3 regions of the Variovorax xiamenensis genome follow, and region 1 is predicted to be linked to each of the others. Evidence: predicted binding sites of a transcription regulator. Region 1 holds the regulator's gene; each other region holds the start of a gene.
What was found. The regulator LexA, encoded in region 1, represses DNA repair genes until DNA is damaged. The targets are predictions, from matches to a motif close to ACTGTATNNNNATACAGT.
Positions count from the first base shown of each region.

Region 1 (4,632 bases):
CCTGCCGTGCTGGCTGCCGCCCCCGCCCCTCTGCGCCACATCGGAATCTACGGTTACCGCGCCGGCTTCGTGCGTCGCTTTCCCTCGCTGCCCCCGGCGCCCGTCGAGGCGACGGAGGCGCTCGAACAGCTGCGCGCCCTGTGGCACGGCCATCGCATCGCGGTGCATGTGAGCCACGTCGCACCGGGCCCCGGCATCGATACGCCCGAGGACCTGGCGCGCGTGTGCGCGGTCTTCGCGACCGCCGGAGCCTGAGCCCGGGCGTCTCCCCGGCTACAGGCAGCGGGATTTCCCCGAGGGCACGCATGCTATCCTCGAAGCAACTCCGCCCAGCCCAGCCATGGGGCCGATGCTCGGCGCGACACAAAATCTAAGAACCGTCCGAGGACACCATGAGACTAATTTTGCTGGGCGCGCCCGGGGCGGGCAAAGGCACGCAAGCGGCCTTCATTTGCCAGAAATACAGCATTCCCCAGATTTCGACCGGCGACATGCTGCGTGCAGCCGTCAAGGCAGGCACGCCGCTCGGACTGCAGGCCAAGGCCGTCATGGACGCCGGCGCCCTAGTCAGCGACGACCTGATCATCAATCTCGTGAAGGAGCGCATTGCGCAGCCCGATTGCGCCAGCGGCTTCCTGTTCGACGGCTTCCCCCGCACCATTCCCCAGGCCGACGCCATGAAGGCAGCCGGCGTCAAGCTCGACTACGTGCTCGAGATCGACGTGCCCTTCGGCGACATCATCGAGCGCATGAGCGGCCGCCGCTCGCACCCGGCTTCGGGCCGCACCTATCACGTGAAGTTCAACCCGCCCAAGGTGGAAGGCAAGGACGACGTGACCGGCGAGGACCTGATCCAGCGCGAGGACGACAAGGAAGAAACCGTTCGCAAACGGCTCGACGTGTACAGCCAGCAGACGCGTCCGCTGGTCGACTACTACTCGGCCTGGGCCAAGGCCGATCCGGTCGCCGCGCCCAAGTACCGCGCCATCAAGGGTGTGGGCACTGTTGATGAGATCACGCAGCGTGCATTGGCTGCACTGAGCAGCTGACGACCCGACGCCCCGATCAACCGCCCCTTCGACAGGGGCGGTTTTGTTTTCACCCCAGCAGTTCCAGCACCAGCGCGATGCGCGCCTTCACGGGCGTCAGTGCGCCTGCATCGCGAAGCAGGTCGCCGGCCTTCGGCAGGATGCGCCCGCTCGAGCAGCGCGTGGCGCGGAGCACGGCGATCCCGGCTTTCTGCGCCTTGAGCGCTGCGGCCTCCAGCGCGTGATGCAGCGTGCCGTTGCCGGTGGTCGCAAGCACCAGTCCGCGCACCGGGTCTTCCCCGCCTGCCTGAAGCAGCGCATCGATCACAGCGCCGCTGGCGCCGGCATGGCTCATCACGATCTCGACCCGAGGCCATTGCACTTCAACCGTCTCGAAGAGCTTTGCTACCGGCAGGGCCCCGCCCTGCGGCCACGAACGAACGAGGCGAACCTCGCCCTCCTCCACGTAGCCCACGGGCCCCGCATCACCTGACGCGAAGGCATCGAGCCGATAGGTGTGAACCTTCTGGATGTCGACGCCGGCATGAATCGCCCCGGCGCACACCACCGTGACACCGCGCGCGCCCTGCGTCACGGCGACGCTGATCGCGTCGCGCACGTTCTGCGGCCCGTCCGGCGACAGCGCGCTGGCAGGTCGCATCGCACAAGTCAGCACGACAGGCTTCGACGGCACCAGCACCGAGTGCAGGAAGAACGCGGTTTCCTCGATCGTGTCGGTGCCGTGCGTGATCACCACGCCCGCCACGTCGGCCTGTGCCAGCCAGTGCGCACAGCGTCGGGCCAGTTGTTGCCAGATGTCGAAGGACATGTCCTTGCTGTCGACCTGCGCGACCTGCTCGGCTTCCAGCATCACGCCTTCGGGCGCCTCGATGCCGCCCAGCAGGTCGGCCACGCCCACCTGCGCGGCGGTGTAGCCGATGTTGTCGTCACTGCTGGCCGCACGGCCCGCAATGGTGCCGCCGGTGCCGAGGACCACCACGCGGCGCGGCAGTTCGGACAAAGAGGAATTGACCATGTCTTGTCAACTTCTAAAAACTGGTTAAAAATACAGGCACTGGATATCCAACCAGTGCCGCAAGGAACCACACATGCAGTTCGCCGTGAAGCTTACAGCCCGCCAGCAGCAGATCCTGGACCTGATCCAGAGCGCCATCGCACGCACCGGTGCGCCACCCACGCGCGCCGAAATCGCCAACGAGCTCGGGTTCAAGTCGGCCAATGCCGCCGAAGAGCACCTGCAGGCGCTGGCGCGCAAGGGCGTCATCGAACTTGTCAGCGGTACTTCCCGCGGCATCCGCCTCAAGGGCGACGCGCTGCGCTCGCTCAACGAAACGCGCCATCGCGAAGGCGGCCAGTTCTCCCTCTCCCTGCCCGGCATGGCCCAGCTGGCGCTGCCGCTCATCGGTCGCGTTGCAGCCGGCTCGCCCATCCTGGCGCAAGAACACGTCGACCAGACCTACTACGTCGAGAACACGCTGTTCCAGCGCCAGCCCGACTACCTGCTCAAAGTGCGCGGCATGTCGATGCGCGACGCCGGCATCATGGACGGCGACCTGCTTGCCGTGCAGGCCACCAAGGAAGCGCGCAACGGCCAGATCGTGGTCGCCCGGCTCGGCGACGAGGTGACCGTCAAGCGCCTGAAGCGCAACAAGCAGGTCATCGAGCTGCATGCCGAGAACCCCGACTACCCGACCATCATCGTGCAGCCGGGCGAGCCTTTCGAAATCGAAGGCCTCGCTGTCGGCCTCATCCGGAACACCATGCTGATGTAGGCCCGAGCAGCCTGCTTTCCACAGCACCCATCCGGCAGTGACAGGTGGCGGGCGTATGGCGAAGAGTCGCCATCACCCTGTCGCGGCCGATTCAAGAAATCCTGCCTGTGTTCAACCTCATACTTTCTTGGAGTTCACATGGGAATCGCCCTCCTCGCCATCGCCGACATCTGGATGCCGCTGCAATCGCTGGCCAACCGCCTGATGCCGGCACGCCGTGCGCATCGTGGCCACCTCGACGCCGAGTCCTCGGCAGGACTGCGCTACGTGGCAGTGCGCCCCGCTTGTACCGCCCGTTCAGGCGGTGTCGCGCCTTCTGAAACAGCCGCTGCACCGGCGCGCCCTCTGCGCGTGGTCCGGGTGGTCGACGGCAAGGGCCAGCAGCGCAGTGCCAACCGCGTAGTCATCTCCGGCCGCATGGCCGACGTCTGCGCCGAACTCGACCGCCTGGCCGCGCTGGAAGCCGCGGAAACCATGGCCACGGCCCCGCGCTCCACACGCCTGCATTGAGCCCGAACTGGGTCCGAAACCGCCCTGCAAGCGGGCGCAGGGCGGGTATCCAAACGTTCGCCGGCGCGACATTCCAATGCTGCGAGGCACAATGGCGTGCCATGAACATTGTGATCCTCGACGATTACCAGGACGCCGTGCGCAAGCTGCGCTGCGCTTCGAAGCTGGATGCATACGCGGCCAAGGTCTATACCAACACGGTGAAAGGCATTGGCCAGTTGTCAGTTCGCCTCAAGGACGCCGACGTGATCGTGCTGATCCGCGAGCGCACCCAGATCTCGCGCCAGCTCATCGAGAAGCTGCCGAAGCTCAAGCTCATATCCCAGACCGGGCGCGTCGCTGGACACATCGACGTGGCAGCCTGCACCGAGCGCGGCGTGGCCGTGGCAGAGGGCTCCGGCTCTCCGCAGGCGCCTGCCGAGCTCACCTGGGCGCTCATCATGGCCGCCATGCGCCGGCTGCCGCAGTACATCAGCAATCTCAAGCATGGCGCCTGGCAGCAGTCGGGGCTCAAGTCGGCCTCGATGCCGCCCAACTTCGGCATCGGCTCGGTGCTCAAGGGCAAGACGCTGTGCATCTGGGGCTACGGCCGCATCGGCCAACTGGTCGCGCGCTATGGGCAGGCCTTCGGCATGCAGGTCGTGATCTGGGGCCGTGAGGCCAGCTGCGCCAAGGCGCGCTCCGACGGCTTCCAGGTTGCGCAGAACCGCCACGAGTTCTTCGCCGCCGCCGACGTGCTGTCGGTGCACCTGCGGCTCAACGAGGAAACCAACGGCCTCATCACGCTGGAAGACCTCTCGCGCATGAAGCCGACAGCCCTGTTCGTGAACACCTCGCGCGCCGAGCTGGTCGAGGCCGACGCACTGCTCGCCGCCCTCAACCGCGGCCGCCCCGGACTCGCGGCCGTCGACGTGTTCGAGAGCGAGCCGCCGCTGCAAGGCCACGCGCTGCTGCGCCTGGAGAACTGCATCTGCACGCCGCACATCGGCTACGTCGAGCAGGAAAGCTACGAGAGCTACTTCGGCCAGGCCTTCGACAATGTCGTGAGCTACATCAACGGCAATCCCACGAACATCGTGAATCCCGGCGCGCTGCAGGTCCGCCGGTGAGCCGGCCGGCGCCACAGAGAGCGCTCTGGGCGCTGCTTGCCGGCAATTTCGTGATCGGCACGGGCGTGATGGTCGTGCCCGGCACGCTCAACGAGATCAGCGCTTCTCTCTCCGTCACCGCAGCCACCGCGGGACAGCTCATCACCGCCGCAGCAGCGGTGATGTGCATTGGCGCACCGTTGCTGGCTGCAG
Region 1 covers NZ_CP139038.1:3,877,052-3,881,683, forward strand. Annotated here, with positions in the region: gene kdsB (3-deoxy-manno-octulosonate cytidylyltransferase) at 1-255, shown strand, start outside; gene adk (adenylate kinase) at 393-1,049, shown strand; gene SFB74_RS17650 (asparaginase) at 1,099-2,064, opposite strand; gene lexA (transcriptional repressor LexA) at 2,138-2,821, shown strand; gene SFB74_RS17660 (hypothetical protein) at 2,960-3,331, shown strand; gene SFB74_RS17665 (D-2-hydroxyacid dehydrogenase family protein) at 3,433-4,440, shown strand; gene SFB74_RS17670 (MFS transporter) at 4,437-4,632, shown strand, end outside.

Region 2 (4,632 bases), 380 kb from region 1:
CGGCCATCGCTCGATCTCGTTCACGCCCGAGGGCGAGCGCCTGTTCCGCAGCGCCGACGGCGCGGTGCAGCAGCTGCAGGACGTGATGGGCGGCATCAGCCAGTCCGGCGAGCAGCGCCCCGTGACCCTGAGCGCGAGCATCGGCATGACGGGGCTGTGGCTGCTGCCGCGGCTGGGCAATGTGCAGAAGCTGCATCCCGGCGTCGACGTGCGCGTGTCCTCCAACAACCGGCTGGCCGACCTGCGCAACGACGGCATCGACCTGGCCATCCGCTACACCACGCCCGAGCTCGCGCCGGCTGGCGCGGTGCGGCTCTTCGGCGAAACGGTGGCGCCGGTGGCGCATCCCTCGCTCGGATTGCGTGCGCTCGACGAGCCCGGGGCGCTGTCAACCCAGTGCCTGCTGGCCTTCGACGATCCGCAGCACCCGTGGCTGCAGTGGAAGGACTGGCTCGCGGCGGTGGGCTGGGCCGACGCGAAGCCGCAGGCGGTGCTGCACTTCAACCAGTACGACCAGCTGATCCAGGCCGCGCTGGCGGGGCAGGGCGTGGCGCTGGGGCGGCTGGAGCTGATCCAGCCGCTGCTCGACGACGACCGGCTGGTGCGCATCGCAGCGCCGGTGCCGGAGCAACCCTCGGGCCACGCCTACTGGCTGATCCAGGCCGAGGAGTCGCCGCGCGAGGACGTGCGCCACGTCGCCGGCTGGCTGGTGGACGAGGCTCGGGGCTCGTCGTCAGTCCGCTGAAGCTTCCGCCTTGCAGAACGCGATCGCCTCGTCGAGTCGGTCGTTGCCCCAGAACATCTCGTTGCCCACGAAGAAGGTGGGCGCGCCGAAGATGCCTTTCTCGACCGCCGTCTCGGTCTGCCGGCGCAGCCGCAGCTTGTTGGAATCCGACAGCGCCTCCTCGATGACGCGGTGCGCCGGCAGGCCGAGCGAGGTCAGCAGCTCGTGCATGGCCTGCGGCGAATCGATGTCGCGGTCCTCGGCGAAGTTCATCGACATCGTGCGGCGGCAGAACTCGCCCATCCACGGCTGGGTGGCACCCACCAGCGCGATGCGCAGCGGCAGCACGGCCGGGCGCGGAAAGTTCGTCGGCCGCTGCCACGGCAGGCCGTACTTGCGGCACTGGCGGGCCATGTCCTTCCACGTGTAGTCGCCCTTTTCCTTCTGCAGCACGAATGGCGACGACTCCCAGCCGAAGGAACGGAAGATCGGCCCCAGCAGGAAGGGCCGCCAGCGGATGCCGATGCCGTGCGCGGCGGCTTCGGCCTCGATGCGCATGGTGCTCAGGTAGCTGTAGTTGCTGCCGAAGTCGAACCAGAACTCGATTGCGGCGCTCATTCGAACACCACCAGGCAGCGGGCCTCGATGCTCTCGCGCAGCGGCGCGTCGGCGGGCGTGTCGGGGTGGTCGAAGGCTGCGTGCGGCGTGTAGCGCGAGACGCCGCCCAGTTGCGAGTCGTACTGCTTGAACACCAGCGCCTCGTGCCGGTCCATCGCGGAGAAGTACGACCAGCGGTGCGAGGGCGAATGCGTCGCGAGGTAGATCTCGCCGGTGCGGCGCGGATAGCGCACCTCGGCGCTGACCAGGTCCTTCGCCATCACCGAGCGCGCGTCGCACACGGCCAGCGGCGTGTCGAGCACCGGCCCTTTGATGGAACGCCAGACGTTGACGATGCAGTAGCGCCGCACGGCCGCGGCCTCTTCGGGATCGGTCAGCACCAGCGAAAGCCTGCGGCGGCCGGATTCCTCGGTGTAGTCGTTGTGGATGCGGCCGTTGGCGGCGGCGCGGCCGTCGGTCGCGCGGCGGCCGAAGCTCAGGGCGACGCGATCGGCCTCACGCCGGCGCACCAGGTGGTCGAAGACGTAGGCGCGTGCGCCGCCGGTGACGGCCAGCGCCAGTTCGGCAACCTCGCGGTGGTAGACGGCGGTGACTTCCGCGTCGTCGAGGAAGTCGCGCACGGCCGTGGGCGCGTCGCGCAGCACGAAGCCTTCGCGCTCGATGTCGGGCGGCGTGGCGGCGGCGCGCGCGTCGGCGATCGGCACGGGGCGCAGCTCGTAGCTGCCGCTTTCCCATGGCGTGTCGGGTGGCGGCTGGAAGGTGTAGCTGAAGGGGCGCAGGGCGGAGGGCTGGAGGTAGTTCAGGCCTGCGGTGACGGTGTTCTGGGTGGTCATGCGATGGCTCCTTTGGACGGGTCCATTGGAGCGAAGCGGCGCCTCGGGCTCAAACGACTTATTGGCGCCTTCACATGAGTACCAGGAATGTGAAAGCCGGCGGTAAAGAAGAAAAACAGGGAAACCGGCTTTCCTGTTGTAGGCTGCGAAATACTGTATGAAAATACAGTTAACAGTCATCGCCATGGGCCTTCCTTTCCTCGATTCCTTTTCCGCTGCCGCAGGCCGCGGCGTCTGGCACGCCGACGAACTCGGGCTGGCCGACGCGCAGGTCGTCGCCACCGGCCACGCCGCGCTCGACGCCGAGCTGCCGGGTGGCGGCTGGCCGGTCGGCGCGATGACGGAACTGCTGCTGCCCGCGCCCGAGGCCCATGTCTGGCGGCTGCTGCTGCCGGCGCTGGCGCAGGCGGTGGCCACGCGGGGCGGGCCGGTGGTGCTGATCGGCGCGCCCTACGAGCCCTGCGGCGCGTCGCTGGCCGCGCAGGGGCTGCCGGTGGAGGCGCTGATGTGCGTCAGGAGCGAGGCCCCGGCCGCGCGGCTGTGGGCCTGCGAACAGGCGCTGCGCTGCGCGGACATTGCCGCCGTCGTGGCCTGGCTGCCGCAGGCGCGGGTGGGCGAGCTGCGGCGGCTGCAACTGGCGGCCGCGCAGCACGAGGTGCTGCTCTTCGTGTGCAGGCCCGGGTCGGTGGCGTTGTCGGCATCGCCCGCGCGGCTGCGCATTCGCGCCGATCGCAGCGAGGCCGACGCGTCGCAGATCGAGCTGGACATCCTCAAGCGCCGCGGCCCGCCGCTGGCCGCGCCGGTGATGCTGCCGGCGCGCAACGAGCGCATGACCGCGCTGCTGGCCGCCGCCCGGCTGCGGCGCAAGCTGCGCCTGCAGGAGCAGGGCTCGGTGCCAGCCGGTGTGACAGCGACATCGGCAACGTCGGCCACGGTGGTGCGCATCGACGCATGGAAAGGAGGCCCGGATGCACTGGATCGCCTTGCGGTGGTTGCCTGAAGCCGGCACGCCCGACACACCCGATGCCCTCGCGACCTTGCCCACGACCGAGGCCCTGGGCTGGTGGGCGCTGCAGTACACGCCCCACGTCGCCTGGCTGGACGAAGCGCTGATGCTCGAAGTCTCGGCCTGCGAGCGCCTGTGGGGCGGGCGCATGCAGCTGATGCGCCTGCTGCTGGCCGACAACCCCGCGCCCGACGCGCGCATGCTGGGTGCGCAGGGCGCCACGAGCCTGATCGCACTGGCGCGGCTGCGCCTGTTCGTGCGCGACGAGAGGCGGCCGAAGGAGATGCCCGCCGGCCTGCCGCTGGACACGCTGAGCGCCGCGCGCGAGCACCTCGACCTGCTCGCGCGCCTGGGCTGCCGCACCTGGGGCGAGGTGGCGGCGCTGCCGCGCGGCGGCCTCACGCGGCGCTTCGGCGCCGGCCTGCGCGAGGCGCTCGACATCGCATGGGGCCTGCGCCCCGAAAGCCATTCCTGGCTCACGCTGCCCGACGTGTTCGAGCAGAAGCTGGAGCTGCCCGCGCTGGCCGAGACCGCGCCCGAACTCATGTGGTCGGCCAACCGGCTGCTGACGGCGCTGCAGTTCTGGCTGCGCGCCCGCCAGCGCGGCGCGCGCGCGCTGGAGCTGCAATGGACGCTCGACCTCAGGCGCTTGAACGGCGTGAACCTGCCGCCGCACGAACAGCTCACCGTGCGCACGGCCGAGCCCACGCAGGACATGGCGCACCTGCGCCGCCTGCTCTCCGAAAAACTGGCCCTCGCCACGCTGGCCGCGCCGGCGAGCTGGCTCAGCCTGCGCACGCTCGAAACCGACCCATGGGCCGGCGCCAGCACCAGCTTCCTGCCGGAAGACAACCGCAAGGGCGACAGGCTGCACGAGATGGTCGAGCGGCTCAGCGTGCGCCTCGGGCCGCAGCAGGTGGTGGTGCCGTCGGCGCAGGCCGATCACCGGCCAGAGCGCAAGCAGGCATGGCGGCCTGCGCTGCAGAAGGAGCCCGCGCTGGACAACAAGGCCCGCAAGGAAGCGAAGGCCGCCGCCGCTGCAGCCGCCTCGCAGCCCGATGCCGTCTATCCGCCCTGGCTGCTGCCCGAGCCGCTGCTGCTCGAAATGGACGGCGAGCGCCCGTGCTATCGCGGCACGCTGAGCAGGCTGATCGGCCCGCAGCGCGTCGAGACGGGCTGGTGGGGTGGCAAGGAAGAGGGCGGCCAGCCCGCGATGCGCGACTACTACGTCGCGGAAAGCCCCGAGGCCGGGCTGGTGTGGATCTTCCGCGAGCGGCCCGCCGCGCGCTTTTCTTCCGGCGAAGTGCGCTGGTATCTGCAGGGCTTCTATGCCTGAGCTGAGCGGCAAGCAGGAAAGCAGGCGACAGCCCGCCAAGGTGCATGCGCTGCCGGTGCCGCTGCGGGCGCGGCCGGCTTCGGTGCTGCCGGACTACGCCGAGCTGCACTGCCTG
Region 2 covers NZ_CP139038.1:4,259,406-4,264,037, reverse strand. Annotated here, with positions in the region: gene SFB74_RS19425 (LysR substrate-binding domain-containing protein) at 1-745, shown strand, start outside; gene SFB74_RS19420 (2-hydroxychromene-2-carboxylate isomerase) at 734-1,342, opposite strand; gene SFB74_RS19415 (CmcJ/NvfI family oxidoreductase) at 1,339-2,175, opposite strand; gene imuA (translesion DNA synthesis-associated protein ImuA) at 2,360-3,175, shown strand; gene SFB74_RS19405 (Y-family DNA polymerase) at 3,144-4,517, shown strand; gene SFB74_RS19400 (error-prone DNA polymerase) at 4,510-4,632, shown strand, end outside.
Region 2: the regulator LexA is predicted to act here: its motif matches at 2,328-2,345, upstream of imuA (translesion DNA synthesis-associated protein ImuA).

Region 3 (4,632 bases), 3.2 Mb from region 1:
AGCAGGAAGATCAGAAGTGCGACGGGTTGCTCGTCGGGGGCGTCGAAGCCGATCGGGTTGGCCAGCTGGAACACAGCGGCCATCGGCGACTTGAGGCCCTTGATGCGGCCATGCGGAATGGCAACGCCGTGGCCCAGGCCGGTGGAGCCGAGGCGCTCGCGCGCGAAGAGGCTGTCGGTGATGAGGGCACGGCCCAGACCGTGAAGGCTTTCGAACAGCAGGCCGGCTTCTTCGAAAGCACGTTTCTTGCTGGTAGCGTCAACGCTCACGAGCACTTGAGCGGGCGGCAGGATGGACGCGAGGCGATTCATGGTGGGTGCAGAGCGGGGGCGATTATGCACCCGCTTGGTAAAAACCCCCAGTCCCCCTATTTACTTTCTGTCTACATGTTGCCCGGAGGCCTCGTGCTCTCCTCTGGGCGCTTGCCAAAAGCCCTAGTTCTGCAGTCGGAAAACAAAACGCCGCCCGAAGGCGGCCTTGCGATGCGAGCCCGGGGGCTCCTACATCACGCGCTTGGGTGCCGCATGATGGTGGTCCTGCAGGCGGTCCTTGTGGCGCACCACCTGGCGGTCGAGCTTATCGACCAGTTCATCGACCGCAGCGTAGAGATCAGCGTGGCTCGACTCCGCGAACATGTCATTGCCCTTGACGTGGATGTTGCATTCCGCCCTTTGGCGGCGTTCCTTTTCCTTCTGCTTTTCCACCGTGAGGATCACCTTGACATCGACCACCTGGTCGAAGTGTCGGATGACCCGGTCCAGCTTGCTCGTGACGTAGGTGCGCAAGGCAGGTGTGACGTCGAGGTGATGACCGCTGATCGTCAAATTCATGAATGACCTCCTGGAATTGACGGTTGGGGAAATGACCGCGCCGCGGGATGCGGTTTGGCCGGCGAAACGGGAGTTCTCTTGGGGGTTCGAGAGGGAGAAGAGGGGGGAGGAAAGAAGAGGAGAAAGAGGGGAAGGTCGATTCACTATGCCCAAGCTGTCACGGTATTGCAATACCTGAGTTGCCCGGGGTTTTGCCGCTTCGTGAGCAGCTTTTCACACGCTAGCGAATCGATAGCGGCTGGCACGCACGGGGCAGGCGATGAGGCACTTCTGGAACAAGTGTTTCAGCGGCGGCCAGGCGCGGCCAGGTGGTGACCATGACGGCGAAAGGGCCTGTTCGTGCCCTCACCCTCGCCCTCCCCGTTCAGCGCCAGGCCGCCCGCATCCTGTTGCGCAGGTCGATCACCGAGCTGGGCGGCGGCACGGCCGGCGGCCGCTCCGGCGGAGGCGGCCAGGTCTGCTGCTCGAAGCCTTCCAGATCGGCATCGGCGATGAAGCGCGTGCGGTTGGCATACATGTGCCGGTCGCCGCGCGCCGCCTGCTGCGTGACGTAGAAACGCTGCGGCACCAGCAGGTGCAGATGGTCGCGCGCCCGGGTCATCGCCACGTAGAGCAGCCGTCTTTCTTCTTCCAGCTCTTGCGCGCTCTGCGCCACGTCGGCCGGCAGGCAGCCGTCGACCACGTTGAGCACGTGCACCGAATTCCATTCCTGTCCCTTGGCCGAATGGATGGTCGAGAGGATCAGGTAGTCCTCGTCGAGCAGCGGCGGCCCCGGGCGGTCGCTGGTGGCCTCGGGCGGATCGAGCGTGAGCTCGGTGAGAAAGCGCTCGCGCGAGGCATACCCGGCCGCGAGCCGCGCGAGCTGCTCCACGTCGGCGCGCCGCACGCCGGAGGTGTCCTCGTACAGGCGCTCCAGGTGCGGCAGATACCAGTCCATCGCCAGTTCGACATCGGCCGGCCACTTGAGCGCGGGCTCTCGCAGGGCCTCGTAGGCCTTCGCGAAGTCGTCCCACTGCGCGCGTGCCGCAGCAGGCGGCACGAACTCGCGCACGGCCCGGGCCGGGTCGGCCGCCTGCTCCATCGCGTCGAGCAGGCGCGCGCTCGTGGCGGGCCCGATGCCCGGGATGAGTTGCGTCACGCGAAACCCCGCCATGCGCCCGCGCGGGTTCTGCGCGAAGCGCAGCACCGCGAGCAGGTCCTTCACGTGCGAGGCTTCGAGAAACTTGAGCCCGCCGAACTTCACGAACGGAATGTTGCGCCGGGCCAGCTCGAGTTCGAGCGCCGCGCTGTGCGTCGAGGTCCGGAACAGCACCGCCTGCGACTTCAGCGCCAGCCCGCCCTCGCGATGCGCCAGCACCTTGTCGGCCACCCAGCGCGCCTGCCCCGCCTCGTCGGGCACGAGCACCAGCAACGGCTTGCCCGCAGAGGGCTTGTCGGTCCACAACGTCTTGGCGTGCCGCTCGGCGGCCTGCGCGATCACGCGGTTCGACACGTCGAGGATCGGCTGCGTCGAGCGATAGTTGCGCTCCAGCGTGACCACCCGCGCGGCCTGCGTGAACTGCGACGGGAAGTCGAGGATGTTGCGCACCGTCGCGCCTCGAAAGGAATAGATCGACTGCGCATCGTCCCCCACCACCGTCACGCCGCGCCCGTCGGGCTTGAGCGCCAGCAGGATCGAGGCCTGCAGCAGGTTGGTGTCCTGGTACTCGTCGACCAGCACATGGTCGAAGCGCGCGCCGATGTGCGCGGCCAGCGCGGGCTCGGCGGCCATCTCGGCCCAGTAGAGCAGGAGGTCGTCGTAGTCGAGCACGTTCTGCCGCTGCTTGGCCTCGACGTACGCGCCGAACAGCTTCTTGAGTTCGGCCTCCCACTCGTCGCACCAGGGAAAGGCCTCCTTGAGCACGTCGGCCAGCGGCGCGCGGGTGTTCACGCAGCGCGAATAGATCGACAGGCAGGTGCCCTTGCGCGGAAAGCGGTTGACGGTGGAAGAAAGCCCCAGCTCGTGGCGTACCAGCCCCATCAGGTCTTCGGCGTCGCCGCGGTCATGGATGGTGAAGTTCTCGTCGAGCCCGATCTGCGGCGCGTATTCGCGCAGCAGCCGCGCGCCGATGCCGTGGAAGGTGCCGGCCCACGGCAGCGAGGGCGGCGCCTCGGACTTCAGGCCCAGCACCTGCGCCAGCACACGGCCGGCGCGGCGCTCCATTTCCTGCGCGGCGCGGCGCGAGAAGGTCAGCAGCAGCAGGCGCTGCGGATCGACGCCGCCGGCGATGAGGGTTGCGACGCGGTGCGCCAGCGTGCTGGTCTTGCCCGAGCCGGCCCCGGCGATGACGAGCAGCGGGCGCTCGTCGGGCGCCGCGACAGCCGCCCCCACGCCATGCTCGACAGCCGCGCGCTGCGCCTCGTTGAGCGAAGCCAGCGCCTGCGCCAGGCGTTCGGCCTGGGTCTTCGGCGCGGCGGAAAAAACGGGAAGCGCAGTGCTCTGCATGGAGCACGACTTTACTGTATGCCCGTCCAGTCCAGCCACCTCGCCGACATGTGGCCGGTGACATAATCGCGCCTCGCTGCAACCCGGAGATTTTTCCAATGGAAACCGCCCCGTCTCGGCAGCTTTCAACTCCCTTTCGCTGACGCCTTTTTCGCGCCTCTCGCGCACGTCGGGCCGGGGAATTGAAAGCGCCCCCTCCCTCGCCCATCGTCCAGTCAGTCATTCCCGGGAGTGAGCCACATGCTCAACATCTTCACGCTCGCCAACGGCCGCCTAGTCCAGGAAGAAATCGAGGCCCTCGAAGAGCTCTCCAGGTTCCAGCCGATCTGGGTCGACCTCGAGTCGCCCACGCTCGAAGAGAAGCGCTGGATCAAGCAGTACTACGGCCTGTCCATCCCCGAGGACGCGATGGACGAGGACATCGAGGAATCGGCCCGCTTCTACGAGGAAGACAACGGCGAGCTGCACATCCGCTCCGACTTCCTGATCGACGACGACGAAGCCCCGCGCGCGGTGCGCGTCGCCTTCATCCTCAACCAGCACAACACCGACCTGCGCAGCCGCGGCGTGCTGTTCTCGATCCACGACGAGGACGTGCCCGTCTTCCGCCTGCTGCGCATGCGCGCGCGCCGTGCGCCGGGGCTGATCGAGGACGCCAAGGAAGTCATGCTCAAGCTCTTCGACGCCGACGCCGAGTACTCGGCCGACTCGCTGGAGAACATCTACGACGAGCTCGAGGCCGCCAGCAAGAAGGTGCTCTCGGGCAACGTCAGCGACGAGCTGGCCGGCGAGGTGCTCGGCGCCATCGCGCGGCAGGAAGACCTGAACGGGCGCATCCGCCGCAACGTGATGGACACGCGCCGCGCCGTCAGCTTCATGATGCGCAGCAAGATGCTCAACGCCGAGCAGTTCGAGGAAGCACGACAGATCCTGCGCGACATCGAGTCGCTGGACAACCACACGGCCTTCCTCTTCGACAAGATCAACTTCCTGATGGATGCGACCGTCGGTTTCATCAACATCAACCAGAACAAGACCATCAAGATCTTCTCGGTGGCCAGCGTGGCGCTGCTGCCGCCGACGCTGATCGCCAGCATCTACGGCATGAACTTCAAGTTCATGCCCGAGCTCGACTGGGCCATGGGCTACCCCTACGCCATCGTGCTCATGGCGGCCAGCGCGCTGGTGCCGATGTGGTACTTCCGCCGGCGCGGCTGGCTGAAGTAGGCGCAAGCAACGCGCCGGGCGCTTTTCCCGGAGTGCTAGAGTGGCCGGCAGCCAGGCGCTGACCGGAGAGCCACCTTGCGCAGACTTCGA
Region 3 covers NZ_CP139038.1:662,225-666,856, reverse strand. Annotated here, with positions in the region: gene SFB74_RS02905 (PTS sugar transporter subunit IIA) at 1-311, opposite strand, end outside; gene hpf (ribosome hibernation-promoting factor, HPF/YfiA family) at 501-830, opposite strand; gene SFB74_RS02895 (ATP-dependent helicase) at 1,195-3,315, opposite strand; gene corA (magnesium/cobalt transporter CorA) at 3,556-4,542, shown strand; gene SFB74_RS02885 (YoaK family protein) at 4,618-4,632, shown strand, end outside.
Region 3: the regulator LexA is predicted to act here: its motif matches at 3,329-3,346, upstream of SFB74_RS02895 (ATP-dependent helicase).